DNA from 2 places in the Apilactobacillus intestinapis genome. Region 1 is predicted to be linked to the other one. Evidence: predicted binding sites of a transcription regulator. Region 1 holds the regulator's gene; the other holds the start of a gene.
What was found. The regulator NrdR, encoded in region 1, represses ribonucleotide reductase genes. The targets are predictions, from matches to a motif close to ACACNATATATNGTGT.
Positions count from the first base shown of each region.

Region 2: a site for NrdR is predicted at 8,302-8,317, ahead of nrdD (anaerobic ribonucleoside-triphosphate reductase). Genes of this name have one in related genera too.

Region 1 covers NZ_JBMHFD010000001.1:348,110-367,845, forward strand. The annotation lists gene yqeH (ribosome biogenesis GTPase YqeH) at 1-938, opposite strand, end outside; gene ACOMA7_RS01940 (YqeG family HAD IIIA-type phosphatase) at 925-1,461, opposite strand; gene rplT (50S ribosomal protein L20) at 1,573-1,929, opposite strand; gene rpmI (50S ribosomal protein L35) at 1,971-2,159, opposite strand; gene infC (translation initiation factor IF-3) at 2,207-2,716, opposite strand; ribosomal protein L20 leader region at 2,753-2,893, opposite strand; gene thrS (threonine--tRNA ligase) at 2,938-4,881, opposite strand; gene dnaI (primosomal protein DnaI) at 5,204-6,136, opposite strand; gene ACOMA7_RS01970 (replication initiation and membrane attachment family protein) at 6,133-7,518, opposite strand; gene nrdR (transcriptional regulator NrdR) at 7,531-8,001, opposite strand; gene coaE (dephospho-CoA kinase) at 8,016-8,600, opposite strand; gene mutM (bifunctional DNA-formamidopyrimidine glycosylase/DNA-(apurinic or apyrimidinic site) lyase) at 8,602-9,435, opposite strand; gene polA (DNA polymerase I) at 9,456-12,104, opposite strand; gene ACOMA7_RS01995 (Bax inhibitor-1/YccA family protein) at 12,211-12,906, opposite strand; gene murC (UDP-N-acetylmuramate--L-alanine ligase) at 12,978-14,309, opposite strand; gene ACOMA7_RS02005 (DNA translocase FtsK) at 14,379-16,949, opposite strand; gene ytpR (YtpR family tRNA-binding protein) at 17,014-17,658, opposite strand; gene ACOMA7_RS02015 (thioredoxin family protein) at 17,686-18,003, opposite strand; gene ACOMA7_RS02020 (hypothetical protein) at 18,291-18,425, shown strand; gene trmB (tRNA (guanosine(46)-N7)-methyltransferase TrmB) at 18,426-19,076, opposite strand; gene ACOMA7_RS02030 (ABC transporter permease) at 19,198-19,736, opposite strand, start outside.
Region 2 covers NZ_JBMHFD010000021.1:743-12,597, reverse strand. The annotation lists gene ACOMA7_RS07500 (aspartate ammonia-lyase) at 1-476, opposite strand, end outside; gene sufB (Fe-S cluster assembly protein SufB) at 617-2,026, opposite strand; gene sufU (Fe-S cluster assembly sulfur transfer protein SufU) at 2,010-2,432, opposite strand; gene ACOMA7_RS07485 (aminotransferase class V-fold PLP-dependent enzyme) at 2,419-3,633, opposite strand; gene ACOMA7_RS07480 (SufD family Fe-S cluster assembly protein) at 3,626-4,783, opposite strand; gene sufC (Fe-S cluster assembly ATPase SufC) at 4,783-5,556, opposite strand; gene nrdG (anaerobic ribonucleoside-triphosphate reductase activating protein) at 5,561-6,133, opposite strand; gene nrdD (anaerobic ribonucleoside-triphosphate reductase) at 6,102-8,276, opposite strand; gene budA (acetolactate decarboxylase) at 8,531-9,310, opposite strand; gene ACOMA7_RS07455 (TetR/AcrR family transcriptional regulator) at 9,419-9,991, shown strand; gene ACOMA7_RS07450 (YoaK family protein) at 10,016-10,672, opposite strand; gene ACOMA7_RS07445 (cation:proton antiporter) at 10,814-11,855, shown strand, end outside.

The DNA of each region.
Region 1 (19,736 bases):
AAATGCTTGTCGTAGAAGCTGTCAGCATTTGCTAACTTAGTACGGTGAATTAGTAAGTTGTTTTCAACATAAACAGTAAAACCATGCTTCTTGTCACCTTGAACGTAATCAAAACGGGCAACACCACCAAAGAATAGTGTTTGTTCTGGGTTCAATTGATAAACTTTTGGCTTGATTGGCTTTTGTGGTTGAACAATCTTTAGATCCTTACCGTTTAGGTAATGTGCCATTTGTTCTTTATGAATGATACCTGGTGTATCTACTAATTCATGTCCATCTTCCAAATCAATTGAGATTCTATCTAATGTAGTTCCAGGGAATCTTGAAGTAGTGATTAGTTCCTTAATTCCAGTGTTTTGTCTAATGATTTGGTTAATCAATGTTGACTTACCAACGTTAGTAACACCTACAACATAGACGTCACGATCATTTCTGTACTTATCGATGTTCTTCAATAAATCATCAACTGATTCATTAGTTTTAGCAGAAACTAGTTCAACATCAATTGGACGAATTCCGGCTTCATTAGCACGTTGTCTAATCCAATCCTTTAGTTTAGAACGTTTTAGTGAGTTTGGTAGCAAGTCAGACTTGTTACCAACCAACATGATTGGGTTATCACCTACGAAACGGTGTAATCCAGGAATCAAGCTTCCGTTAAAGTCAAAGACATCAACCAAGTATACGATAAGCGCATTAGCATCTCTAATTTGGTTTAATAGTTTCAAGAAATCATCATCAGTTAAGCTAACTGGTGAAATTTCATTATAGTGACGTAATCTAAAACAACGTTGGCAGTAGATTTCGCCACTTTCTTTTCCCTTTTCAAGAGCAGAGTTAGGAGTGTATCCTAGTTCATCAGGATTTGTGGTTTGAATTAACGCACCACAACCAATACATCTAATTTCTTCATCTTGTAATTGATTAATTTCTGTCATTTATATCCTCCTGCCAGTCTAAATCATCATATTTGTTTCTTAATTTTTTCCATATTAATTTTTCTAAGAAGCGATTAGGCTTAGTATTCCAAGCATCGGATTCAATTAATGGCTTAACTAACACACTTCTAACGTTTGCATTGTTTGAAGCCCAAACATCAGTTAATAATTGATCTCCACACATAATTACTTCTTTGTGGTGTAAATGGTAATCTCTCAAAGCCTTATTAATACCTCTAGGTAATGGCTTTAAGGAGCGTGAGATGAAGTTTAATTTCAAACTTCTTAACGCTCTTTGAACTCGGCTATGTTTATTATTTGAAATAACAATTAATTCAATATTGTTTTTCTTGAGCTCAGATATCCATTCTCTTAATTGAGGAGTTCCATCAGGATTATTCCAAGGAATCAAGGTATTATCTAGATCACTAAAAACGGCCTTAATCCCCATGTCTTTTAGTTTTGATGGTGAAATATTATATACGACTGGAATCATCCATGTTGGTTTAAACTTAGAAATCATTTTAATTCTCCTCAATAATATTATGTATTATATGAGCACCAAAATTAGCGGTGCCCATAATAAGAAAAAAACTCCCACCTACTTACCTTAAGTGGTGAAAGTTTTTATAGATTATTTAATAGCTTTCTTTGCAGTTTCTGCTAATGAAGCAAATGCTTTTTCATCGTTAACTGCTAAGTCAGCTAGCATCTTACGGTTCATTTCAATGTTTGAAAGTTTCAAACCGTGCATTAACTTGCTGTAGCTTAAGCCGTTCATACGAGCAGCAGCATTGATACGAGCAATCCATAATCTTCTGAAGTTTCCTTTGTTTGCTCGACGATCACGGAATGCGTATTCACGTGACTTCATAACTTGATCTTTAGCAGTCTTGAATAGACTGTGCTTACCTTCACGGTAACCTTTAGCTTCTTTTAAAACACGCTTACGACGTGCATGAGTAACTGTTCCACCCTTAACTCTTGGCATATTTAAATCCTCCTAAATTATGTCTTACTTAAAAGTATTAATTAAAACATCTTTGTGTATTTGCTTGCTAATGTATCGTTTACCATGCTTGTACCACGTAGGTTACGACGTTGTTTCTTTGTCTTACCGTGGAAACGGTGACTTGTGAATGCGTTAGCACTCTTTAAACCACCCTTAGCAGTTTTCTTGAAACGCTTTGCAATTGCACGATTTGATTTAGTCTTTGGCATTGAAAAAATCCTCCCTTAATTTAACTTAAGTATTATAAAAATACTATCTAATTTTTATCGCTTGACTTAGGTGCGAGCATTAGGAACATACTTCTTCCATCCATTTTTGCTCGTTGAGTAACGCTAGCAACATCTGATGTAGAATCTGCCATTCTGTTTAAAACATCACGACCAATTTCCTTATGTGTGATGGCACGTCCCTTAAAGCGAATTGAAACTCGAACTTTTTCACCTTTTGCGATGAATGTCTTAGCTCTCTTCAACTTAGTATTAAAATCATTAGTATCAATAGTTGGACTTAATCTAATTTCCTTAACACTAACTACCTTTTGCTTCTTACGAGATAGACGAGCTTTCTTTTGTTGTTCGAAACGGTATTTTCCGTAATCAATAACTTTAGCAACCATTGGCTTAGCCTTTGGAGCAACAACTACTAAATCTAATCCAGCAGCTTCAGCAATTTGCATTGCTTCGTCCTTTGACTTAATACCTAATTGATCACCATCAGCACCAATTAAACGAACTTCGCGAGCTCGAATTCCATCATTAACCATCATATCGTTTGCTATGGTAATTCACCTCCAAGTATATTAAAAAGCAGAAAAAAGCGGATGCCCACAGTTGAGCACCCGCTTTTGGTCCTTTGAACATTAAATCAAAGGTTAATCCGATATCATGCCTAGCCATCTCTTTCGATCACTCAGGCGAGAAGCGGGATGCTTCTGCTTTTTCGTTACTTATATAATACCACATGAGTGGTACATGTCAATAACATTTATTATTTTTCTCTTGAATAGTTACTAATATCTTCTTGAATTTCTTTGATGAAGTCATCAAGACTTAGACTTTCACTATCTTGTTCACCGTACTTACGTACAGAAACTTGGTTTGAGTTCATTTCACTTTCACCAACGACGATTGTGTATGGAATCTTGTTAGTTTGAGCATCACGAATTAAGTAACCCATCTTTTCGTTTCTGTCATCAACACTTGTACGGATACCTAATGCAGCTAATTTGCTGTTAACTTCCTTAGCGTAGTCACCGTATTTTTCCATACTTACTGGAATAACTTTAACTTGCTTTGGAGCTAACCAAGTTGGGAATGCACCCTTGTATACTTCGATTAGGTAAGCAATAAATCTTTCCATAGTTGAAACTAAACCACGGTGCATCATAACTGGACGGTGTTCTTCACCATCTTCACCAACATAGTGTAGATCAAATCTTTCAGGTAACATGAAGTCTAATTGAATAGTTGATAGAGTTTCTTCATTACCCATTGCAGTGTAAGTTTGAACATCAAGCTTAGGACCGTAGAATGCTGCTTCACCTTCGGCTTCAACGTAGTCTAGGCCAAGGTCATCCATGGCACCCTTAAGCATTGATTGTGACTTGCTCCACATTTCTTCATCATCGAAGTACTTTTCAGTGTTCTTAGGATCTCTGTAACTTAATCTGAAGTGATAGTTCTTAATATCGAAGTCTTTGTATACTTCAACCATTAAACCAAGAACCTTCTTAAATTCGTCTTGGATTTGGTCTAGTCTTAAGAATGTGTGACCATCATTTAGAGTCATTTCACGAACACGTTGTAGACCTGATAAAGCACCTGATTTTTCGTATCTGTGCATCATACCAAGTTCAGCAATTCTCATTGGTAGTTCACGGTATGAACGAATGTGGTGCTTGAAGATTTGGATGTGACTAGGGCAGTTCATAGGACGTAGTTCTAGTTCTTCACCATCACCCATGTCCATTGGTGGGAACATGTCTTCACGGTAGTGTTGCCAGTGACCAGATGTCTTGTAAGCATCTAGGTTCATTAGAACTGGTGTGATAACGTGTTGGTAACCGTTAGCTAATTCCTTATCAATGATGTATCTTTCAACAACACGACGGATAGTAGCACCATTTGGCATCCAGTAAGCTAAACCAGCACCAACCTTAGGGTCAACGAAGAATAAGTCTAACTTGTTTCCGATAACTCTGTGGTCTCTTTCTTTAGCTTCTTGTCTTCTCTTTAGATCTTCTTCTAAATCAGCTTTCTTGTAGAATGCTGTAGCGAAGATTCTTTGTAGCATTGGGTTTGATGATTTACCTTCCCAGTATGCACCGGCAACTGAAAGTAATTTGTATTCCTTAACAGCCTTAGCTTCTGGTAATACAACACCTTCACCTAAACCTAGGTAATCACCGATTTGGTAAAAGACAACTTGACCGTCTTCAGCTAATTCGTTAACTAACTTAGCTTGGTATGGATCTCCATCAACTTGCTTTAAAGCATCTTCTAGAGATAATACTTTTCTTTCAATTTTTACATTGTCTGAAACCATTTTATTAATACGTTCTTCTACTTGTGGTAGTTCATCGGCACTAACTTGTGAATCACGTTTATCAGTATCAACGAAGAAACCATCTTCGTCAGAAGTACTTTCACCAAATTGGATGTTGTTAAATTGGTCAGCAAGGGCAGCTTTTAACAATTGTGAAGCTGTTTGACGTAGAACCTTTAGACCATCTTCTGTATCTTTTGTAACGATTTCAATCTTGCCACCTTTTTCAAGTGGTAAATCAATTTCAACCATTTTTCCGTCAATCTTACCAGCTACTGATTTCTTAGCTAAACTAATTGAGATTGATTTAGCGATATCTTCAGTAGTTACTCCCTGATCGAATTCTTTTACGCTACCGTCAGGAAATTCAAATGAAATCTTTGCCATAATAGAGCACTCCCTTGTGTAATTTTCGAATAGAAACAAAAAAGTCCCTAGCATCTAAATAAATAGACACTAAGGACGTTATAAACGTGGTTCCACCCGAATTCTACCTACCTGCACAAACAAATAGGCCTCATAATAGTCTATAACGAAACAACCCGATTCAGAATTTTCCTCTGATTTAAAATAAAAGTGGTAACTTCAAACCTGAACATGAAGATACTTCCAGCAAATGTATCCTCTCCCTGTAAGTCGAGATTTAAAATCATGTCTTTTATTAACTGTCTTTATTATCGACAGTCACGCTTAAATTGTCAAGCATTAATTATTGTGGGCGACGATTTTGACCAAACATCCCTACTTCTTTTGCCAAGTAGTGAACACGTTGCATGATTCGTTTAGCCTTTAGTGGTTCTACGTCACCCTTATTGTTAACAGCTAGGTGTTCTTCTTCAAATTGTTGCATTGAGAAGTTTGAAGTAAAGAATGTACTTAGCGAGTTTTGCATTCTGTATTCAAGAATAACACCCAAGATATCATCCCTTACCCATGAAGACATAGAATCAGCACCAATATCATCTAGGATTAGGACTGGTGTCTTCTTAATTGTATCTAATTTGTCAGCAACCAAGTTACTGGAAATCGCACTTTTCATTTCCACTGCAAAGCTTGGGAAGTGAACCAATGTTACTTCAAATCCATTCTTAGCTAACTCATTGGCCATTGCAGCCATTAGGAAAGTTTTTCCAACACCGAATTCACCGTATAGATACATCCCTTGGTGCCACTTCTTAGGTGCATTGGTATATTCCTCGATAAAATCAGTGACCATCCCCATCGCATTCATACGGTAATCATTTTCACTTAAATCAAATTGATCCAATGTGACGTTTTTAATGTTCTTAGGCATTGCAACCGCGTGGATTCGTTTAAGCACTTTGGCCTTCTTCATGTTGTCCTTAGTTTCTTGTGTAGGAACGTATGAAATATCAACCAATCCCTTATTAACAACTAATACTGGCGTATATCCAGGAATTGTTGTGGGTTGATTGTTCTTTAGTTTGTTATTTTCTTGCACGAATTCATATAGTTTTGACATTGAGCGTTTTACAACATCGTCTTCCAATTCGTCTTTGTGCTTGTTTAAAAACGACTTAACGTCTTCATTATTTAAAACAGCATTGACTGATTGTTGGTAACGTTCGTTGTATTTTGGTTTGCTTAAAGTCTTTGCAAATTCATCACTTAAGTTTTTCATTCTCTACCCTCTTTTCTACTGTTACGAAGCTTTTGAATTCTTGCTTCTAGTTCTTTTTTCTTATCTTCGTTAACCTTACCATATTCCTTTGGCTTTTCGTTATCTTTTGCCCAATCAGGAAGGGTTTCTTTAACCGTCATCTTACGATTGTTATTGAAACGTGGTTTTCTAGGTTTGTTTAATTCTTTTTGTCTGTTCTTGATGAAAGTAATTGCCTTACTTGCATCGGTAACATTGTTTTGTGACCAGTTATCAGCAATTGCTTCAAAGAGGTTCTTATTTAAACCGGACTTTTCTTGATCAATTAGTAGATGATAAACAATCATATTGATTACTTCTGGTTTTAGAATTTGTCTAGAAACCAAGTCAGAAATCATGCGTTCCTCATTGCTATGAACATAACCACCCTTAGCATTCTTCAAATAGTTTAAAAATTCGATTGGTGCATATTCACTGGCCGATTTAATCAATTGTCTTTCCTGGGCGTTTAAATCGTTGCTATCTGCCTCGGTAGATTTATCAGCATTGGTGGCTTCACGTGATATGTTATCCGCATTTGATTGAAATTGTCTAGATACTAAAATCTTAAAGTTGTTTGGATCAAAGACGTTATTGGTAACATTAGTTGCCTTTTCAATCAATTTAGCCATTTCAATCTCATCGATACCGTACAATTGATGTTCTGAATTAATCAAATTGATATTCTTCTTAACATCGGATGTATTAACGTAAGACTGGTTTAGCATGTCTAATAGTAAATTAAAGTCAAAGTCATCACTTTTTTCGATGACTGGACCGGCTTTAACGTGACTACTATTATCATTAATACTATTTTTAACTTGTTGAACAGCCTTTGGTGTGTTGGTAACTTCGCTATCACGAATATTAAACACTTGAAGGAAGTTTCTTGAAACGTCTTTATATTCGGACAAATCAAATCCAGGTCGGATAAATTCATTGTATAAGTCAACGTATCTATCTTCACCAATTACTTGTAAAAGTGAAACGCTTAGTAAATCATCAATAAAGAAATCATTAACGGATAGTGGACTAACCAGACGATAGACATATTGTTTTTCGCCCTTATCACTAGTCTTGATGTATGTCTTCATCAAACCAGCCGCTTCTAATCTTAAGCGGGCCTCGTAAAATGATTTCATATCGACACTCAAATAAGACAAGGTTTCAAAATGACTATGTGCTTGATGTGTCTTTCTTTCATGACTCATACGCCAAAAATTGTTAATCAAAGCATATGGCAAGACACCAATGATTGGCTGATATAAAACATCCAAAGAAGTTCTTTGTAAGTCAGATAAATCATCATCTGCCAACAATATAAACTTGGATAGAGGATCTACCTCTCGCCATTGATCTGTCATATTAATTCCCCGCTATTTCTTATTTTTTTGGTCCTTATCTAATACCTCTTTTAATTCATTATAAAAGACCGTCATATCTTTAAATTGACGATAAACACTAGCAAATCGAATATAAGCAATTTCATCGACATTCACTAGTTCTTTCATCACATATTCACCAATTAGTTGGCTTGATACTTCGTTTTCGCCTAAAGAACGGATACGGTTTTCAACCTTATCTGCGATAGATGTCATTGCGTCCATTGGCACTGGACGTTTTTCGGCAGAACGAATAATTCCGCGAAGAATCTTTTCGTGATCAAATTCTTCACGATTGCCGTTGTTCTTAATAACTAATAATGGTGTTTGTTCGATTCTTTCAAATGTTGTATATCTGTAATTACAATTTTCACATTCACGTCGACGTCTGATTACCTGGCCATTTTCGGCAGGACGACTGTCAACTACTCTCGAAGAGTTTTTATGGCAATGAGGACATTGCATATGTTTCACCTCAATTAATCTATGTTATTAAACAATTTTACCACTTGATTGCGTGTTTGCATAATGCTTCCATTACTATCAATCACATAAGTGGACAATTCTGCCTTAATTTTTAAAGGCCATTGGCTCTTAATTCTTGCTTCTGCATCATCCTTGGATAGAGAATCACGTTCCATTAAGCGCTTTTCCTGTTCATCAAAATCACAGACAACACTGACAATATCATCACACATAAAGTGATAACCATTCTCAAACAATGTCGGTGCATCTAAGATGACAACGTCATTTGTAGTTTCATTAATTCTTCTAATCACTTCGCTGCGAATGAATGGATCAATGATTCTGGTTAATTCAATTAGTTTAGATTTGTTATTAAACACGATTGAACCTAATTTTTGTCGATTTAACTCACCATCTTCTTTGATAATATCTTTACCAAAAAAGGCAGCAATAGCCTCTAGACCTTTGCTGCCTTTTGATTGAACCTGGTGAGTAATTTTATCAGCGTCGATGATTTCGTATCCAACACTTGCTAGATACTCAGCCACTGTTGATTTTCCAGTGGCAATTCCACCGGTCAAACCAATTACTCTTGTCATATTATTCAACCACTTTTCTTTGACAGTTAGGACAGAATGTTGTGCCTCGTTGAGCCACCTTAATCTTTTCTAATAAGGTATCGCAACGTTCGCAAGGTTCACCTTTTCTACCATACACATGTAGATGGTTTTGGAATGATCCAGCTTCTCCATATGCATTTGAATAAGAGTGAACAGTAGTTCCATGTCCCTTAATTGCCATTTTTATTTCTGCAATAATGTTCTTTCTTAATTCTTCAATTTCTTCATCAGTAATTAAGTTTGTTTGAGTTTCAGGATGAATCTTGGTCAACCATAAAACTTCGTCACAGTAAATATTACCTAATCCAGCAATATTACTTTGGTTTAGTAAAAATGGCTTAATCTTTCCTCTAGCCTTGTTCATGATTGATTTCATGTAATCAAATGTTAGAGTTTCATCTGTTGGTTCAGGACCAATTGTTCCTAAACCAGAAAGCGTCTTTTCGTCACCATTTTTAACTAAGTACATTCGACCAAACTTACGACTATCTTTGTATCTTAGTTCACGGTCGTCATCCAAATGAAAAATAATATGAGTATGTTTAGTTGGTTCAGTTCCATCTGGTTCAACGTCATACTTACCTTCCATTCTTAGATGTGAGACCAAAGTCATTTCGTTATCAAATCTAAATAATAGGTATTTACCACGGCGATCAATACGATTAATAGTGTGGTCTTCTAGAGTATCCTTGAATTCCTTTGCACTAACATTAATCATTTTTGGATATAATACATCAATTGTCTTAACCTTAGCACTTTCCACTAAGTTAGTAAGACCTCTTCTAACAGTTTCTACTTCAGGTAATTCAGGCATATCATTAAACCTCACTTAATTTATTTCAAACTGTACCAGTTTTTACCGTAATGGCTTTTAACATTTAGCGGAACGTTAAGTTCAACAGCTGAGTCCATTACCTTTGGTACTAATTCGCTTAGTACTTCAATTTCTTCATCAGGTGCTTCAAAAATCAATTCATCATGCACTTGTAATAACATCTTGGCTTTCATGCCACGTTTGTTTAATTCGTTTTCCATCTTAATCATTGCAATCTTGATGATATCAGCAGCACTACCTTGGATTGGTGAGTTCATTGCTGTTCTTTCTGCAAAAGATCTTAGGTTAAAGTTCTTTGAATTGATGTCAGGTAGATAGCGTCGACGGTGAAGGATGGTTTCAACATAACCATTTTTCTTTGCGCTTTCAACACTTTCATCCATGTATTTCTTAACACCAGGATATTCAGCAAAGTACTTTTCGATGAACTCCTTAGCATCTTTACGACTGATTCCAGTATTCTTTGCTAAACCAAAATCGGAAATACCATAAACAATTCCGAAGTTAACGGCCTTAGCTTGACGACGAAGTTCAGGAGTAACTTCACTGTTATCCTTCAATCCAAAGATTCTTCTGGCGGTTGATGCATGAATATCATCGTTATGAATGAATTCATCTTGCATGTTCTTGTCACCAGAGATAGAAGCAAGAACTCTCAATTCAATTTGAGAATAATCGGATGAGAAGATTTGGTAGTTATCATGACTAGGCACGAATGCTTGTCTGATTTTACGTCCTTCTTCAGTTCTTACCGGGATGTTTTGTAGATTAGGATCTACAGAAGATAATCTTCCAGTTTGGGTAAGAGTTTGTAGGTATCTAGTATGAACCTTACCATCCCCATGAATATCAGATAATAATCCTTCAACATAGGTTGATAGAATCTTGGATAGTTGACGATATTCAAGGATTGCTTCAACGATTGGATAGTCAGGAGCAAGTTGTTCCAAGACACCTACTGCAGTTGAGTAACCGGTCTTAGTCTTCTTAATGACTGGTAACTGTAATTTTTCAAATAAAATTACACCTAGTTGTTTAGGGGATGCAATATTGAATTCTTCACCGGCATCGTTGTAGATAGTTTGTTTGATTTCTTCCAAACGTTCTGAAAGTTTGCTTTGCATTTCGTTTAGAACATCTTTATCAACTACCACACCAGCAATTTCCATTCTAGCTAGTACAAATGTTAATGGTAATTCAACATCGGTATATAGGTCCCATTGGTTATTTTCCTTTAAACCATCAAATAGCTTATCTTTAAGTGCGTCAATGGCATTTAACTTTCTAGCAAAATGGTTGAATAACTTGTCGCCTTCAGGAATTTCACGTTTAGCGCCCTTACCATATACATCATCATCTGATTGAACATCAAAATAATCATGACGATTAGCGACCTTACCTAAATCATTGCTATTGTCGTTTGTGTCCAATAGGTATGAAGATAGCAATAAATCAAAATCAACGTTGTTTAATGTAATGCCTAAACGATTTAAACCAACATAGGTTCTCTTAGCATCAAATACATCTTTTTTAACATCATTGCTTTCAATGATTTGTTTAATCTGATCACTCTTTAAATAATCAACATCGTTTGATACGTAAATCTTTTCGTTAATCTTTAGAGCAAATCCAATGAATGGAGCGTCATGATAGTTATCACCATCCATGCCAAGGTAAAATGTCACCCTATCGCTGTCTTGTTTAGCGATTTCAGATAATGTATCATCACTAACTTCAGCGTATTCAATATCCTTCATATTGGCATTTTGAGTGGTGTTCATTTCGCTAAGAAATTTTCTAAAGTTCATTTGACGATAAAACGCGATCAAATCATCTAGATGATCTCCTTGATATACTGTATCATCAATTGAAATTTCGATAGGAGCTTCTCGATTAATTCTAGCTAACTTCTTCGCTAGGAAAGCTTCATCCTTATCTTCAATTAGGTGTTCCTTTAGTTTCTTACCCGAAACCTCATCAAGATGGTCATATAGGTTTTCCACGCTGCCAAATTGTTTAACTAGTTTTAGGGATGTCTTGTCACCGACACCGGTAACACCAGAATAGTTATCAGATGAATCACCTTTCAAGGCTTTCCAATCAATAATTTGTTCAGGAGTAATTCCCATTGTTTCTTTAACATAGTCAGTATCGTATCTTACAACACCAGAAACACCACGGTTAGAAATTGATACAGTTGTCTTATCTGAACATAGTTGAGTTAAATCATTATCTCCAGTAACAATGGTTGTATCGAATCCTAAACCATCGGCTTGTTTTGAAAGTGTACCGATAATGTCATCTGCTTCATAATTTTTTAGTTGGTAATATTTAATACCACGATTTTTTAATAGTTCTTTTACGTAGTCGAATTGTTCAACTAATTCTTCAGGAGTCTTGTCTCTACCAGCCTTGTAATCAGAGTACATTTCTGTTCTAAATGTAGTTTTTCCGGCATCAAAGGCCACCAGAACGTGAGTTGGTTTCACTTTATCTAACATGATATTTAGCATGTTGTTGAAACCATAAATTGCGTTAGTATGTACTCCTTCGTTATTAGTAAAACGATCTACTAATTTAATTAAAGCAAAGAAAGCTTTATAAGTAATACTATTTCCATCGATTAATAATAATCTCTTATCAGACATATAATTCTCCTTACCGTTTTCTTCGATAATTTAATTTTAACATGCACGCATAGTATATTATATAAAAAATAAAAAAGATGGTGTTGTATAAACACCATCTTTTTTATTATCTGTTATCATCACCAAGACCAAAAATTCTTAGTAAGTTTAAGAATAAGTTAATAAAGTCCATGTATAAAATCATCGCACCATTAATGGCTAAACCATTTTCTGATACTTCAGAACCATATTCGTTAAATGCTTCTTTAATCTTTTGACTGTCATAAGCAGTAAATGCTGTAAAGATAATCACAGCAATAAATGAAATGAATAGGTCAAATAATGGATTGTGTAAGAACAAATTAATGATACTTACAACAAGCAATGCAATAAAAGCTGCCATTGCTTGTGTTCCAATCTTATCTAAGCTCTTCTTAGTAGTGACCCCAATGATGGCCATAATAGCGAAATCAATGGTAGTAGTGAAGAATGCTTCAGCAATTGCAGTTGAGCTGTATATCATAAATACATATGAGAATAGTCCACCTGTTAATGCTGAAAAAATCACTAACATAATAAATCCAGCAAATGCATTACGCATAGCAACTGATTGAGTAGCAAAAGCTAACACAAACCATAGAATGAAACCTACGATAGTTGCTCCAGAGCTAAAACTAGCGTGGTACATTCCACCCATTAGATATGCAACAATTCCAGAAATTAATACTGAAAGAGTCATCCATCCGTATGTTTTAGTTAAAAATCTGTTCATACCGAAAGCATCGTTTACTAAACGACGTCCAGCTTGATCATAGTTATTCATAAAATCCATAAACCTCCTTGTTTACGATGTGTTAGAAGTATTCTACCAGAATCGTAAGAAACTACAAGTGTTTAATTCATGTTATTTGTTACATCATTCAACAAGTTTTCGTAGATTCTTTCGTACTTTTGAATATCTCCAGCACCCATGAATACGACAACAGCGTCATGATATTCAAGTAACGGTGACATGTTTTCGGCTTCAATCAATCCACCATTCTTAGTAATCTTGTTTGCTAAGTCAGCACTTGAAATCTTACCAGATTTTTCACGTGGTGAGCTGTAAATCTTGGTGATGTATACGTCATCAGCCTTGTTTAGACTCTTAGCGAAATCATCTAGGTAAGCGATTGTACGACTGAATGTGTGTGGTTGGAATACCGCAATAATCTTCTTGTTTGGGTATTCTTGTCTTGCAGCATCAATGGTTGCGTCAATTTCTGATGGATGATGAGCATAGTCATCAATAATAGTCATGTCAGCAACTTTTCTTTGTGCAAAACGTCTCTTAACACCCTTGAAAGTTTCTAATTCACGTTGAACTTCGTCTAGGTTGTCGTGTTCGAAGTATGAAACAGCGATAACTGCTAATGCGTTCAACACGTTGTGTTCACCATATAAGTGAATTTGGAAATGACCTAATTTCTTACCCTTGTATTCAACATCAAATTCTGAACCAGAAGTGCTCTTAACAACGTTAACAGCTCTAAAGTCATCGTCTTCTCTAGTTCCGTAGTAATAGATTGGAACATCAGCTCTAATGTCTCTTAGGTTTTCATCGTCACCCCAAGCAAAGATACCTTTCTTTGTTTGGTTAGCAAATGTTTGGAATGCACTCTTAACATCTTCGATTCCTGTGTAGTAATCAGGGTGATCGAAGTCAATGTTAGTCATGATTGCATAGTCTGGACTAGTTGCCAAGAAATGACGACGGTATTCGTCAGCTTCGTATGCAAAGAATCTAGCATTCGGAACACCTTTACCAGTACCATCACCGATAAGGTAATCAGTAGGTGCAATTCCTGACAATACGTGGGCTAATAAACCAGTAGTACTTGTCTTACCATGGGCACCACAAACACCAATACTAGTGTGTCCTTTAATCATTTCACCTAGGAATTCGTGGTATCTAAATACTGGTAATCCCATTTCTCTTGCTTTTTTGATTTCTGGTTGATCATCTGTAAATGAGTTACCTGCAATTACAGTTAAACCTTCTTTAATGTTATCTACGTTAAAAGGAAGTACTTTAATTCCTGCTTGTTCTAGACCCACTTGAGTAAATGTGTATTTATCAATGTCTGAACCTTGTACTTCGTATCCTCTATCTTTAAGGATTCTTGCCATTGCCGACATTCCTGTACCTTTAACACCGACAAAGTGATATATTTTCTTTGCATCCATAATTAAATGCTCCTTTTATCTCTCATTAATCTTATAATATCAGATTTGAGCTGATATGGCGCCCCTTTTTTAAATATTTAACTTTTTGTAATCACTTTCGGTTAAATATACATCTCTCGGTTTAGAGCCATGTTGACCTGATACATAATTATGCTTCTCTAATTCATCAATCAAACTGGCCGCTCGATTGTATCCAATTGAGAAGACTCTTTGTAGTTTTGATGTAGATACTGTTTCTTCATTGGAAATGTATTCCAAAACATCTGGCATTAATTCGTCTTGCTGTTCAACTTGGTTTACGCTCTTCAACAATGAATCAGGTTGGAAGGCATACTTAGGTTCACCTTGTTTTCTAACTTCATCGGTTACTCTTTCGATTTCATCGTTAGTGACAAATGTACCTTGTAAACGAGCAGATTGACTTGCCCCATTTCCTAAGTACAACATATCACCTTTTCCAAGTAACCTTTCGGCACCAGCGGTATCGATAATGGTTCTCGAATCAACTTGACTGGATACCATGAAGGCAACACGAGTTGGAATATTATTCTTGATTGTACCGGTAATAATATCAACACTAGGTCTTTGAGTAGCAACAATCAAATGAATACCTGCCGCTCTGGCCTTTTGGGTAATTCTAACGATGTAGTCTTGAACTTCGTTAGAAGCGACCATCATCAAGTCGGCCAACTCATCGATTACAATCAAGATGTATGGCATCTTCTTGGTGTATTCACCAGCTTGTTCAGCCATTTGATTGAATTGTTCGATGTTTCTTGCCCCTGCTGCAGCAAGTTTTTCATATCTTTCGTCCATTTCCTTAACAGACCATTTCAAAGCAGCAGATGCTTGTTTTGGATCTGAAATAACTGGTGAAAGTAAGTGTGGCAATTTATCGTAAGGAGCCATTTCAACGGCCTTTGGATCAATTAAAATCATCTTTAATTGTGCAGGAGTTGCCTTGTATAGTAGTGAAATTAACAAACTATTTAAGAACACACTCTTCCCTGAACCAGTTGCCCCGGCAATCAAACCATGAGGCATCTTGCTCAAGTCTGTCATTTGAGGTTTACCTGTTAGGTCGACCCCTAAAGCAACAGTAAGTGGTTTATCAGTCTTTTCAAACTGTGGCGTGTCCAATACTTCGGATAATCTAACCGGTCTTGGTTTTGGATTTGGAATTTCAATACCTACAGTTGTCTTTCCAGGAATTGGTGCTTCAATTCTGATGTCCTTTGCAGCCAACGCTAGTTTCAAGTCATCTGTCAGGTTAGTAATCTTACTTACCTTCACCCCTAGTTGAAGTTTAATTTGGAATTGTGTAACTGTTGGTCCATTGGTCCAATCAACAACGTTTGCATCCACATTAAAAGCACGGAGTGTTTCATCCAAGATTTCAGCTTGATTTTCAATCCAATCATCCATTGAATCATCTTCAAATTCATCTGATGGTTCCAACAAATTCATAGATGGGAATTGATAGCCCTTATCGTCGTAGTCAGCAGACACACTTTCATCATGGTGATATTCTTCCTCAGGTATATCATCTTCTTCAGAAACGTCTGATTCCGATACTGGACGATCATTAAAGATAGACAAGTCTTTTTGCACGTTTTGTTCTTGATTCAAGATTGATGCTAAAGAGTGTCCTAATCCATGATTTTCAATATTTCTCTTTTCTTCATGTGGTTCTTCGATATGTTCATTATCGTCATTACCACTTGTTTTCGTTGCTGTTTCATCAATTTCGTCACTCTCTGCTTCATTGTATGAAACATCATAATCAGATGAAACATATTGAGTAGTATCTTCATCAACTGATGAATTATTTACTTCAGCATGTGAAGAGATAATGACATCACTATCTGAATTAGCGTAACTATCACCATCAGATTCATCATCGTAATAGTCATGAGTTTGCGTGTCATCTTCATTATCGTTTTCTGATTCTGAATCCAGTTGATTATCAGCATCGTGGTTTACCATCCCCATAAACTTATCAAATGAAGATTGATTAGATGAACTGCTTTGTTCGGCACTTTGTGGGACTTCATTACTTGAAGTCTCAGTATCATCATCAACAGTATCACTTACCGAAACAGATTCACTATCAGCCACAACTGCTTCTTGAGCTTTCGCTTCGCTTTCAGCAGCCTTACTTCTATCGATATAAGGTGTTGAGTATGGTTCTGCTTCTATGTCATTAAATTGTTCGATTGATTGTTTATCAACTGCATCAGCTTGACTAGTTGCAATTGATTCGTCTTCAGAAGTGCTAATTTCTTCTCGATCCAAATCAATAGCTCCAGTATCATCACTTGTCATACCAATTAATTCTTCATTGTGACGATCAAGTTGATTCATAATTTTTCTGAATTTACTAGAAGTTTCGTTTTGGTAGAATTGAACTTTTGAGCCACTAGTTGAATTATGACTAGGTTTAAAAGCTGCTGCTCTTTTAGCAATTGGATTATCTCTGTTAAGTAGAAGATAATCTTCAGAATCATCATTTTGTCTTACAGTTGCATCTCTATTAGTTCGGGATTCACTTTTATTAGACTTATTATTATGTTTTAATTCATTGTTTTCACCTAAAACGTTATATTTACGGTAAAAAGCAGGTCCGTCATAGTGTTCCATTCAAGCGTCATCCTTAATCTAAAAATTTATGTATAGCGGGGATTTTAAATCCCCTTTTTCTTACTTATTTTGAAAATAATGTGTCAGCTTTATCAAAATCAAAAGCTTCTCCAACTTCTTGGTAATCGTTAGGTAGAATCAAAGCACCTGGTCTTTGTGGTGCATTTGGAATTAATAGTTCACGACCTGAACAAATCATTCCGTTACTTTCTTCACCCTTCAATTCACCAGGCCAAATGATTAGACCATCAGGCATCATTGCACCAACTTTGGCAACAACAACCTTGATGTCTTCTTGCATGTTTGGAGAACCACTAACGATTTGTAGTGTCTTACCATCATTAATTTCAGTTTCAGTAATCTTTAGGTGGTCAGACTTAGGATGTTCTTTAACAGATTTTACATATCCCACAACAAACTTTGGATCAGTATCCAATTCAATAGTGTCCTCAATTCCATTATCAGATAATGAATTGTTTAGGGCGTCTAAATCTTCTTGAGTTAAGGTAACTTCACCGTTTACTTCCTTTAGACGTGGTAATACTTCTGAAGCGTTAGTAAAGTTAAAACCAGTAACGTGGTCGTTTGATGCATCAGAAATTCTGACAACATTACCAATTTGTTCTACCTTTTGTTCTTTCGCATCTTCATCCAAGATGACAACTAAAATGTCACCAGTTTGTTTTGAGTTATAACTTGCAATTAACATTAAATCTTACCTTCCACATATTAATTATTATAGAGAATCGATAAATTCTTCTACTTGTTTCTTTGTTTTTCTGTCTTTGTTTACGTAACGGCCAATTTCTTCACCGTTTTCGAATGCAACAAAGCTTGGAATACCAAAGATTGCTAAATCAGCAGCTAAATCAATGTTTTGGTCACGATCAACTGCGATAAATTTGTAATCTGGGTATTCTGCTTCAATTTCTGGCATTGCTGGCTTGATAAATGAGCAATCTGGGCACCAGTCAGCTGAGAAGAATAGCATGTACTTGCCATCGCTAACAGTCTTCTTTAATTCATCTAAGTTCATTGTTGGTAATTGTTCCATGTTTATTCACTCCAATTATTTTTTCTTTATTATAACTTATTTCTTGCTATTTTCGATGCAGTTTGATTATAAATTTGAATGTAATATAATGTATCCTATACAAAAGGATGTGATATATCATTAAGTCTAAAAATGCAATCGTTTCAACCCTTGCCATTGGAGTTATCGGCACTAGTGTTTTAGTTGCTAAAAAGATTAAGCAAGAAAAACATATTAAAAAAATTAACCTACAAATAACTCATGCAAAAAATACTTTAAACAAAAGCAAAGTTTACGGTAGCTGGGTTATGAAAAAGAATAACAATAAAGATTACGTTGGTGCTATCAACGTTTTAGAAAACGATGAAATAATTGAACGATACTTTGAAATTAATTCTAACTATCAATTCAAATGGATTAACGAACTTCAAGAAGACTATTAATTAGTCTTCTTTTTTGTTGAAGTAAGCAACAATCTTGTAGATTGGACCCTTACTACTAAACTTATGTTCATATTCAGTTTCAACATTATCTTCCATGTATTCACTATTGTGTAAATCAAGTGATAATAAATCGAAGTACATTCCGTAATTATTGAAAGTAATTACAGAGTATTCAAATAAGCCACGGTTATCAGTCTTGAAAACGACAGGAGCGTCTTCCTTTAAAATTGTCTTGTAACTATCTAAAAATGTTGGTGAAGTAAGTCTTCTCTTAGCATGACGCTTCTTTGGCCATGGATCTGAGAAGTTTAGGTAAACTGTATCAATTTCATGTTTACCAAAGAAAGTATCTACACCTGCACCATCGGTATGAACCAATTGTAGGTTTGGTAAATCAGCTTCAACAACTTTTTTCAAAGCAATTGCGATAACTGTCTTTTGGATTTCGATACCTAAAAAGTTAACTTCAGGATGTTTTTTGGCCATTTCAACGATGAATTGACCCTTCCCTGTTCCAATTTCAATATGAATTGGTTGTTCTTTTTCAAAACGTTGTGACCATTTGCCAATCCAGTTTTCAGGATCAGTCACAATATATTTTTGGTTATCTTTGATATAACCGTCTGCCCATGGCTTATTTCTAACTCTCACGAATTATCCTCCTCATAAAAAATAGCCAAAACCAAGGTTTTGACTAATTAAATCTGCCAAATGTTCTATTTTTATTCTGCTACCTATTTTACTGGCTTTTTAATAGCTACGTCAAGCAACATCAATAATTTGAACTGGCTTTTTTTATTTTTTTTGGTACATATATTTTAATTAATAAAATCCATTCAATAACTAACGCCAATAATAACATTATTGACCCTAATAAATTAAACATGAAGATGGAACCAATCATCAATACGATAACCACTAAAATCATTATCTTGCCAATCACGTTGGTAAATGATTTTACTTGTTGATCAAAGGTAATTGGGTACAACGATGTAAAAACATTATCATCGAAGTTAGTAAAGTATGGAATTAGTTGAAACACAATCAAATACATAAATAGCAATGCGATTAAAATAGCCATCCAGTCTAGTTTAATTGCCCCAATGATGATTGCTCCCAGGACAGAAACCCGTGTTAATAGACCACTGATTTCCTTATCTCTAACTATTCCTCTTGAATATAGAACTGAATAAACGTCATCATTGAACATTTTGAACAATGAATCGAGATAGCTGCGTCTCTTAACTGCGCCTTGCATGTTTTCAACATCGGTAAACATGTTGAAGAAGCGATTAAGACTGTTTTCATGGC
Region 2 (11,855 bases), on a different contig from region 1:
ATTAATCGATTAATTTCGCTGGTTAATTTTGGTAAACGTTTAATCATTGCTAGTTTACCAGCGGTTGGGTAGGTATCGTTAGTAGATTGTGCCTGGTTAACATCATCGTTTGGATGAATGAAGACATCAGGATGTAATTTCATTGCGACATTGGCAATTACTTCATTTACGTTCATATTTGTGGAAGTTCCGGCCCCACCTTGGATGGCTGGAGTGATAAAACTCTCTGGTGAGGGGTGCTCAAGTAAGTAGTCGCAAGCATCTACGACTGTGTTATATTTTATAACATCAGTCGCTTTTGCACCGTAATTTGCGGTGATTGAGGCTTTTTTAATCTGAATGTAACTTTCGATCAAAAGCGGGTCAACTTTCTCTTCTGTAATCGGGAAATTCCTTGCGGCTCTAAGGGAGTGGATACCATACAAAGCATCATCAGGAACTTCTAGTTTACCAACACAATCTTTTTCGATACGCATAAAAACATCTCCTAAAATAGTTATATGTTATAAAATGTTACATTAAGTATAAACTAAATCTTTAATTAGTCAAATGAAATATCTAAATTTGTTTCACATGAAACAAAAGCGCCCCTAGAAAAGCTCTAGGGGCGCTAATTTTAACCAACGGAATCTTCCATTTGGTAATCAATTAATTTATTTAATTCCATCGCGTATTCCATTGGAAGTTGGTTTGAGAAGGGTTCAATGAATCCCATGATAATCATCTTAGTAGCCTGAGCTTCGGATAAGCCACGGCTCATTAAGTAGTATAGGTCGGTTTCTGAAATTTTTGAAACCTTGGCTTCGTGTTCGATTTCGGAATCACCATTGTAAATATCATTGTGCGGAATGGTGTCACTCATTGAGTCATCATCCATGATGATCGTGTCGCATTCAATGTGTGATTTAGAGTAGTGAGCATCTTCAATCATACGAATTGTTCCACGGTAGTTACAAGTTCCGCCGTCTTTACAGATTGATTTTGATACCACGTTGGATGAAGTGTGAGGAGCATGGTGCCTCATGATGCATCCGGTATCTTGGTAAATGTCACCGCTGGCAAATGCGATTGATAGCATTGTTCCGTTGGCGTAGGGACCATTCAAATCGATACTTGGGTACTTCATGGTGACCTTGGATCCTAGGTTTCCGTCGACCCATTCCATGGTGGCATTTTCATCAGCGGAAGCACGTTTGGTTTCCAGACTGTAAACATTGTCGGACCAGTTTTGAATGGTGGTGTAGCGACAAAAGGCGTTCTTCTTCACGAAGACTTCGACGTCGGCTGCATGCAAACTATCTTCTGAATAGTTAGGGGCGGTACAACCTTCAACGTAGTTCACACTGGCATCTTCATCAACGATGATTAAGGTTCTTTCGAATTGACCGGTTCGACCGGCGTTGATTCTAAAGAATGCTTGGATTGGAATCTTGGCATGGACACCCTTTGGAACGTACAAGAAGACACCACCAGACCAAACCGCTGTGTTTAGCGCAGCGAATTTGTTCATTTGAGGCGTAACTAGTTTACCGAAGTATTCCTTAACTAAGTCAGGGTGTTCCTTTAATGCCGTATCGGTATCTGAAAAGATGATTCCCATGTCGGCGAATTCTTTTTTGATGTTGGCGTAAACAGCTTCTGATTCGTATTGAGCTTCGGCACCAGCTAGGTATTTACGTTCTGCTTCTGGCACCCCGATTTTTTCAAAGGTGTTCTTAATATCTTCTGGAACATCGTCCCAACTACGTGATACTGAATCGGTCGCTCTTTGGAAGTATCTGATTTTGCTTAAGTCGAGATCAGATAGGTCGGGACCGAAGTCAGGCATGGGTAGTTTTTGGAAGATTTTAAAAGCATTCAAACGAATATCTAACATCCATTTGGGTTCATGTTTTTGTGCTGAGATTTCGCGGACGATATCTTCAGTTAGGCCATCACCGGTTGAAAAGACGGGTTTAACGTCGTCTTTAAAACCGTATTGATAATCATCATTTAAGTGTTGGATTGATTTATCGATTGATATCATCTCCGTTAATTAATTGATAAATTGCTTTGAAGGGAAGCATGGCACATTTAATGCGAATTGGTAGGTGCACGACGGATTGAAAGGCGACTAAATCACCTAACAGTTCTTCGTTAAAATCTTCGTGTGTCATCATTTTGGACATATTTAAAACGAGTTCATTGATTTGATCAGCGGATTTATCTTGAATTGCTTCTATCATCATCTGAGTGGCACCCTTACAAATAATGCAGCCATCGCATGCCACTTGTAGGTTTTCTACGTTGGGCTGCTTTGTATCAGCGGTCATCGAAATGTCATCACCACAAGTGGGATTAGTTAGATGGACGTCTGAATCAAACTGATTATTGTTAGGGCATTCACTGGCTTTTTGCATGATGATGCGTTGATAAATGTTACTTAGATCCATTGAAAAATTCCTTCATTTCGTTAATACAGTCGACTAGTCGGTTGCATTCTTCAATCGTGTTGTAAATGTAGAGACTAGCACGTAATGTCGCGTTGACTCCCAGTTTGTGGGTTAGTGGTTCGGCACAGTGTTGACCAGCTCTGACGTCGATATTCTTAGAGTCAAGGAAGGTTGCAGCGTCGTGTGGGTGAATATTGTCGACGTTAAAAGAGACGATTCCAGTTTGACGTTTAGTTGGTCCATATACTGAAACGCCGTCTAAAGCGTTAAGTTGGTCGTATAGGTATTGACCTAGTTTTTCACATTGTGCCTGCACGTTAGTCATTTTAAGTTCTTTTAGATAAGAAATTGCGGCGTCTAAACCGATGACACCCTCAATATTTGGGGTGCCGGCTTCTAGTCTGTATGGAATGTCTTTAAGCTTGTAGTCGGTAGTTGATACTGATTCAATCATCTCGCCGCCGACACGGGGACTATCCATGTTTTCTAGTAAATCTTGTTTACCGTATAAAACACCGATGCCGGTTGGTGCCATCATTTTGTGTCCGGAAAAGGCTAACCAGTCAATTGGTGTTTCTTGCACATCGATTGGTAATTCGGGAGCAGCTTGCGCACCGTCGACTAGGATGTCAGCGCCGTGTTCATGAGCCAATGTGGTTAGTTGATCAATGGGATTGATGTTTCCTAAGACATTGGAAACGGCAGTGACTGCCACTAATTTGGTTTTGTCGGAAATGATTTGTTTAGCGGCATTTAAGTCGAGGTTGGCATCTTCATTTAGCGGAATGAATTTCAAAGTTGCGCCGTTATTTTTCGCAATCTTTTGCCATGGAAGGAGGTTACTGTGGTGTTCTGCGATTGAAACCACAATCTCGTCACCATCTTTTATGTGCTTTGCATAATATCCGTTAGCGATTAAGTTAATGCTATCGGTGGTACCAGCAGAAAAGACGATTTCTTTTGCGCTACTGGCATTAATGAATGAGGCAATGTTTTGTCTGGATTGTTCAAACATTTCTGTCGTTTCCCCGGCATCAGTGTAGACGCTTCGGTGCACGTTGAAATTGTGGTGAGTGTAAAAGTTACTGATTGCGTCAATGACGTACTTTGGCTTTTGAGTCGTTGCAGCGTTGTCAAAGTAAATCATATCTGAATGCTCTTTGAAGATGGGAAAGTGATGACGAATGTTTAGACTATCCATGAATACGCTCCTCTAGGTTATTTAATAAGTGTTCTTGTACTGATTTGTCTGGGAATTTTTCAATTAAAGGTGTCAAGAATCCGCGGGTTAATAGGAAACGGGCGGTCTTGGTGTCAATTCCTCTTGTTTTTAAATAGTATAGCTGTTCGGGGTTAACTTTACCAACACTCGCAGCGTGACCGGCAACCACATCGTGATTGTCGATTAAAAGAATTGGGTCAATTTTCCCCTTACTTTCGGGACTTAAAGTCAATAGTCGACTGATTTGATCTGAATCAGAGTCGCTAGCTTCCAGCTTAATTTGACCAGTAGTATCGTATACAGTCTTGGATTTATCGGCGACGATACCACGTTGTGATATCAAGCCACTCGTATTGGGACTTTTATTGATAATTTTGGTTTGAACTACTTGGTTTTGGTTTTGATCGGATAGACTCACTAGATTAATTCTAGCGGAACTGCCCATACCATCGAGGTCAATGTTGCTGTAGTAGCGACTGTCACCATGATTAAATAGTCCGACATAAGTCTTTAAGTTGGCGTTTTGCGCTAAATAAGCATTTAAAACGCGGTGAGATTTTTCGCTATTAGTCATTGCAGCGTCATAGAAGGAGACGTTGGCGTGATCTCCTAGCAATACTTCAATCATTAGGCGGTCGTTTTTAGGGTGTTGTTTTGAATCCTTGTAGGTGAATGAAACTTCACTTCCTGAAGCAGCGATAATTAGGAGGTGTTTTTCCTGCATGTTGTGATCGACTAAGTCGGAGATGTCGATTGATTCATCAACGCAGACATCTTTAGGGATGAAAACAAACCCACCACTTTGTAGATACGCAAGATGGTTCGCATTTAATGCGTTATCACGCCAATAAATTGCTTTTTCCATCAAGTTTTCTTGGATTAGTTCCGGAAACTCGTTTGCAGCGGCGAACAAGTCCATCATGATAATGCCTAAATCCTGTAAGTTTTTAGGTGCTAAGTTTTGCGTATCTATTGAACGGAAACTAAGTTCAGGAGATTCAAAGTGAAACTTGCGAAGTGGTGCGGGAACCTTCATCGTCTTTTTCATATCGTTTGCGACAATGCGTTTAACGGTTAACCATTGTGGTTCGTTATGTGATTGGGCAAATTCTTGAACTGACATACTCATTATTCATCCACCAGCTTTACGTCGATGCCTAATTGATCACGCAATTGGGCGTAACCGTTTTGTTCTAGTTGTTCAGCTAGGTGATAGTCACCGCTGGTAACGACGCGACCACCCATCATAACGTGAACGACATCTGGTTTAACGTAACGTAAGATGCGGTTGTAGTGGGTGATGATAAGTGAAGAGAAGTGATTGTCTCGCATGTGATTGATTCCCTTTGAAACAACTTTTAAGGCGTCGATATCTAGCCCAGAATCGATTTCATCTAGGATGGCTAGATTGGGTTGAATCATCATCATTTGAAGGATTTCGTTTCGCTTCTTTTCACCACCGGAGAAACCTTCGTTAAGGTATCTGTCGGTGTATGATTCGTCGATATCTAAGAAGTCCATGACGTAGTCTAAACGTTTCATGAAGTCTAAAACTGATACTGGTTTGTCAGCCACCGCATTCATTGCGGCATGAATGAAGTCGACATTTTTTATCCCACTGATTTCAGTAGGGTATTGCATACCAATGAAGAGACCCAAACGGGCACGTTCATCGGTTGCCATGTCGTTTAATTCCTTGCCATCAAATGAGATGGTTCCTTCAGTAATTGAATACTTTGGAGAACCCATGATGGTTTGAGAAAGAGTCGACTTACCGGTTCCGTTTGGTCCCATGATGACATGGACTTCACCGTCGGGGATGGTTAAGTTTAGACCCTTGATGACTTCTTCATCTGTTTCATTGATTTTAACGTGTAGGTTTTCAATTTTTAACACAATAATCCTCCTAGTGAACTAACTTGTCCCAAAGTACGACCTTATTTTCTTTAAGGGACTTTGGCACATTGATAATTCTTTGGTTAGCACTACCGCGGAATTGAAGAGTTAAATCTTTTTGGTCTTCCATGAAACGACCATCAACTAGGATGTCGATCATTGAAAGTAGTTTTAATTTGTCATATGAATCTTTTAGTAATTCATCAAATGTGTAACCTGACCATGACCAGATATCCTTGGTGTGGCCGAATTCTTCTCTAACTCGTTTGCATAAACGAAGACATACTTGCGTATTCAAGAAGGGTTCTCCACCCAAGAGGGTAAGACCTTGAACATAATCTTTTTTCATATCTTCGATGATTTGGTCTTCTAAATCTTGTGAGTAAGGTTGTCCGTAATGGAAGTTTTGTGAGGCGACATTGTAACAGCCAGGGCATAAGAACTTGCAACCAGAAACATAGATACTGCAACGGATGCCCTCACCATCAACGAAGTTAAATGGCTTATAGTCAGCAATATATTGTTGGCTTAAGTCTTTTGCAAGCCATTCCTTAGGCTTTGGATTGTTTGGCTGTCTCTTCATGTGCGACACTTTCTACCATTCCTTTCGACATATTCTTTTGACGTGATGAAATTTCAACGTGACGACCGTGAACCATTGGACGTGCTTGAGGGTTACCCAAGTAACCACAAGTTCTCTTAACAACGTCACAGTACTTAGGATCGTGGTTACCACATTGAGGACACTTGAAGCCACGAGCGGTAGCTTCGAATTCACCCTTGAAACCACACTTGAAGCACTTATCAATTGAAGTGTTTGTACCTAGGTATCCAACATGGTCGTATGCCCAGTCCCAAACGGCTTCTAGTGCCTTAGGGTTTTGCTTTAGGTTAGGGTATTCACAGTAGTGAATGAAACCAGCTGAGGCATAGTGAGGGTAAGCTTCTTCAAATGTTAGTTTTTCAAATGGGTTAGGACGTTTTCTAACGTCGTAGTGGAAACTGTTAGTGTAGTATTCCTTATCTGTGATGTCCTTAACCTTACCGAATTTTTCGATATCGTCTTGAGCAAATGTATCAGTTAATGATTCGGCTGGAGTGGAGTATAGGCTGTAGTGGTATCCACTTTCTTTACTCCAAACACGGCATAGACGGTTTAATTCAGCAACGATGCTGACGGTGAAGTCGTGGGCTTCTTGGTTTGATTCCCAATCTGGACCGAAGAAGGCGGTACCAACTTCGTATAGTCCGATGTAACCAAGTGATACAGTGGCGCGTTCGTTTCTAAATAGTTCATCAACACTATCAGTTGATTTTAGGCGTTTACCAAATGCACCGTACTTGTATAGTAGTGGGGCGTTATCTGGTTTAGCTTCCTTGGTTCTTTCGATACGGTATGCCATGGCTTGGTGAACGATACCTAGCTTTTCTTCAAAAATGTGCCAGAACAAGTCCGTGTCACCATTAGCCAATAGTGCGATACGTGGAAGGTTAACGGTAACAACACCTAGGTTCATACGACCAGCGTTAACGGCCTTACCGTTTTCGTCAGTCCACTTAGGTAGAAATGATCGACAACCCATTGGGGCCTTGAAGTCACCGGTGATTTCACAAAGCTTGTCGTACATCAAAATATCAGGGTACATACGCTTTGTAGCACATTCGATGGCTAATTCTTTAACGTCGTAGTTTTCGTCGTTAGGGTTTAAGTTTAAGCCTTTCTTCAATACATAGATAAGCTTAGGGAAGATGGCAGTACGACGTTCCTTACCAAGTCCTTTAATACGAATTCTTAGGATGTCCTTTTGGATTTCCTTTTCAATCCAGTTGGTACCTAGACCGAAACTAACAGTTGTGAAAGGTGTTTGACCTTGTGATGAGTATAGGGTGTTAATTTCGTATTCTAGTGATTGCATAGCGTCAAAGATATCCTTCTTAGTACGGTCTTTGGCGTAGTCTTCGCGCTTGTCTTCTTCGACCCATTCTGAAGCGGTCTTTAAGTGTTTTTCGTAGTTGATTTCGGCAAATGGAGCTAGCACTTCATCGGCACGGTCGAATGATAGACCACCATATTGTAGGGATGCTACGTTGGCGATGATTTGAGAAACTTGAGCGGTCGCAGTTTGGATTGAGCGAGGTGATTTAACTTCGGCGTTACCAATCTTAAAACCGTTATTCAACATTTCTGCAAAATCAACTAAGCAGCAGTTGGTTTCAGGAGTTGCTGGTGAGTAGTCTAAATCGTGCCAGTGAATATCACCTCTAAGGTGAGCTTTGGCTACTAGTGGAGGTAGCATTTGAAGACCGATGGCCTTGCTGGCAGCCCCTGCTTCTAGGTCTCTTTGGGTGTTAAAGACGTTACTATCTTTGTTGGCATTTTCGTGAACAACTCTGTCGTAACGGTTGAATAGTTGGTCGATTCGAGCCTTTACATCGGTTGCTTTCTTGAATTTTTCAATGTCTTTTTGTTCATATTTTAAGTATTGCTCTTTAGCATCTAAGAAATCATTTTCTTCTAGAAATTGAATGATGAAGTCATGAATATGACTTGAGGTAATTTCTTCTTGATCCTTAGTAAATAGGTTCAAACGTTCAAAGAAACGCTTGTTATCTTCCTTACTAATACCCAGTTGATTTAGTACAAAATCAATCTTGTATTTATAGAATTTGGTCTTGTCACCAGAATTCTTTATAACGTTTAAATGGGCAAAAGTTTTATCAAACATTATATCAGTCCTATCCTTAAAATATACACTATAACTTGTGTCTAAAATAATGTTAACACGCATATATAGTGTAAAAACATTCTTGAATGTCAATTTGAATAGTGCGTACTGAATGATTATAATAATTTAATTTTCTCATAATACGTAGTGGTGAGCGATTTCGCTTTTTTTCGTCGAATGTTTTTGAAATTTTGTCTAAAAATGTTCAAATTGAATACTTACATATCGTGCCCAAAGTATTGATATACTAACGTTTAATAAGTAAAATCCGAATAAAAAATACAAAAAAGAACTTTATTGAAAAAGTTCTTTTGAGAATTATCTTTGGATGTTTGATTGATGGCACCTTCGATATCATCCTTTGAAAAATCGTGTTCCAAGAATTCTTTATTATCGGTAGGTAGTTGTAAGATGAATTGGTTAAATTTTTGAATGCCAAATTCACCATTGAAATTACGGAAGTCGCTTAAGTGTCCGCCAATTGATAAATCATCGGCGATGAAGTGCATATGAAAACCATATACAGCAATTTGACTAAATGGAGATGGATTATAGTATCCGATGATGGTTCCAGTAACTTTTTCTCCGTTAAAGATATGCTCACTTTCCGCTGTTTTAATTAGGTTAGGGTATGGCTTACTTTGTTTGTAAACGGATCTTACCTTAACAGATTGAAAAGTTCCGTGGAGTTTAATCGCAAATTGAGTGTTTTGCAGTTTTTCCTTGTTAAAAATTTCATCGTTTAATTCATCGATTGATAGATTATCTTTGACTTCAAAGTCTTTGAAATCGGCGAAGTGGGCGTTGCCAAATGGAACGGTGAAATCATCTGAAACGATGGTGACATTACCGTCACCAGCAATCTTGTATGGCTTGCCATCAACAATGATTAGTTCACCATCCAGACCATCACCGCTTCCGATTCCGGTATCACCATGTGATAGTAATTCCTTAATTGATAGGGTTCCATCGAAAAGTCCGGGAACTACGATGGCACCAGTTCCGTTTTGAAATAATTGGTTTGTGTTTTTCATAAATATACCTCCAATATTTTATTGATATATTCAATATTAGGGTATAATTTAACCAATTCAATTTACAAAATCTTACATGTGTTCAATTTTCGAAAAAAGGGTGATTGAATGTATCGAAACAAGCGTGATAAAACTAGAAAACAGATAATTAATGCATTTATGGAGCTAGTTTCTAAATACGGATTAAAGGAAGTAACCGTTAAACAAATTGCTGAATTAGCGGGAATCTCCAGGGGGACATTCTACCAACATTATTACGACAAGTATGCCATATTTGATGATCAAAAAAAGAAGATTTTTCAAGAAATCGTTGCTCAACAAAATGTGTTTTTAGCAAAAAAAGAATCGGCCTTACGAGTAGATTTATTGGAAGGTAAATTTGTATCTAAAATATTGGATATAGTAAAGGATAACCAAAATACTGTGGAATTTTTATTCAATCATGATGATGGATTTAGGGCACAGGCAAGTGATTTCTTCGAAAGAATAAATCAAAAGACGCTGACAAAAATTAACCCGTTGGTTACCACAAAACGAATCGAAATCATTGCTGCCGTAATTGCGACGGTTTTGATTAAGTTTATCGAACTATATAATTTATATCCTGATAAATACGACAAAGCCTTTATCTTAAAGGAAAGCCGAGAATTGATTCGGGTTAACGTATTATCAATCCTATAAAAAAAGACCCTTATAGGGTCTTTTTTATAGTTGATTTTCGTGTCGATAGATTAGGATGCATCGAATTTGGAATACAAGAATGACGATTAATTCCAATCCGACAACCCAGATGGTCTTAGTATGGAAGAAAAGTGATAAGATGCTGGCCTCAAAAGCTCCGCATAGAAAACTTAAAACCAGACCACCGTAGTAAAGTAACTTGGTTTTGAATTCGTGTTTTTTAGTCTCCAAATACAAGAATAGATTATTCATTGTTTTTTGAAGGTTTCCAGTACTAAACATGTTGGAGTATCCCAATCCAGACATTGTATTAAATGTTGAAAGTTGAAGGGCCGTTGTCAAAGACATTGAAGTCGTGATCATTAATTGTGGAACATTGTATTTCAAAAATCCCACGATTGTACAGACTGCAATTTCAATGGCTAAAATATAGACCTTCCAGTAGTTTAGTTTATGTTTATCTAGATTATGGTGAATCCAATTAGCCAATAGAATTCCGATTGAAAATGCAATCACCGGTAAAATTCTTTCTAAGAAGTGACCATAATTGAATTGTGTCAACGCTAATGCGGACAAAATTAAATTCCCTGTTTGGGTACTTGCAAATATTCCACCATGTTCGATGTAAGTGTATGCATCAAGGCAACCACCGATTGAGGTTAAGAAGAATGCCGTTGATATTTTTTCACCGAAGCGGGCGGGGTGAGGTGCGTCGATAACATTGACTCCCTTTCTCTAAAGTAATAAGTTATAACTAAGTTATTTATAAATAGTACTACCATATTGTTTCAAAATAAATAGAATTGTTTTTATTCGGGGAGAATGATTTATTTGAATTATTTAATCGCATTGTTTTTAATGATTGTTTTTGCGAAATTTTTTGGAATGCTGGCTTCTAAGATACATATTCCGGATGTTGTCGGACAAATCATGGGAGGAGTAGTCCTAGGACCATCTGTCTTAGGAGTGATTCACCGTCAAGATATTGTAATTGCATTAGCATCATTGGGGGCTGCATTATTGATGTTTGGCGCCGGTTTAACTTGCGACATTGATAGATTGAAAAAGTATTTTGGTCGGGGAGTCATTGTTGCTCTTTTTGGAGTAGTATTTCCAGTCGGATCCATTTATCTAATGTGTAGATATTTTCAACTTTCTATTATTGAAAGTGCATTTATCGGAATTGTTTTTGCAGCAACATCTGTTTCGATTTCAGTTGCTGTATTAGAAGAAATGCAGGAGCTAACATCATCAGCTGGAATTACTATTTTAGCTGCTGCGGTAGCCGATGATATTATTTCAATTGTTCTATTAAGTGTTTCTATTCCTGTTTTGGGAGTGGGAAGAGGACATGGAAATTCAGATGCGTTGTTTCTAATTATTTTGCAAATTGTTTTTTTCTTATTCTTATGGCTTTGCTATAAGATTGTAACGCTATTATTCAATACTATAGATCTTGATACAGCCAAGGCAGGAGTATATTCATTCCTATTGTGCCTATTTCTGGCGGGAACCGCTGAAATGGTCAGGTTAAGTGCAGTTACCGGTGCTTTCTTTGCTGGTCTAATTGTTAGTCAGACTAAGTTCAAAAAGGTATTAATGGCTAGACTAAAAGGGCTAGGGACTTTGCTCCCAATTCCAATCTTCTTTGTAAGTATTGGTGTTGATATGCAAATTAATGGAATCTATAAGCACTGTTCAATGTTTTTAATTCTAATAGTTCTAGCGGTTATAACTAAGTTCTTGGGTGCTTTTATCGGTGCCAAACTTAGTCGAATTGATTTAGCCAACTCCGTGGAAATCGGGGCAGGGATGATAAGTCGAGGAGAAGTCGGGATTGTTATCGCACAAGCTGGATTGGGCA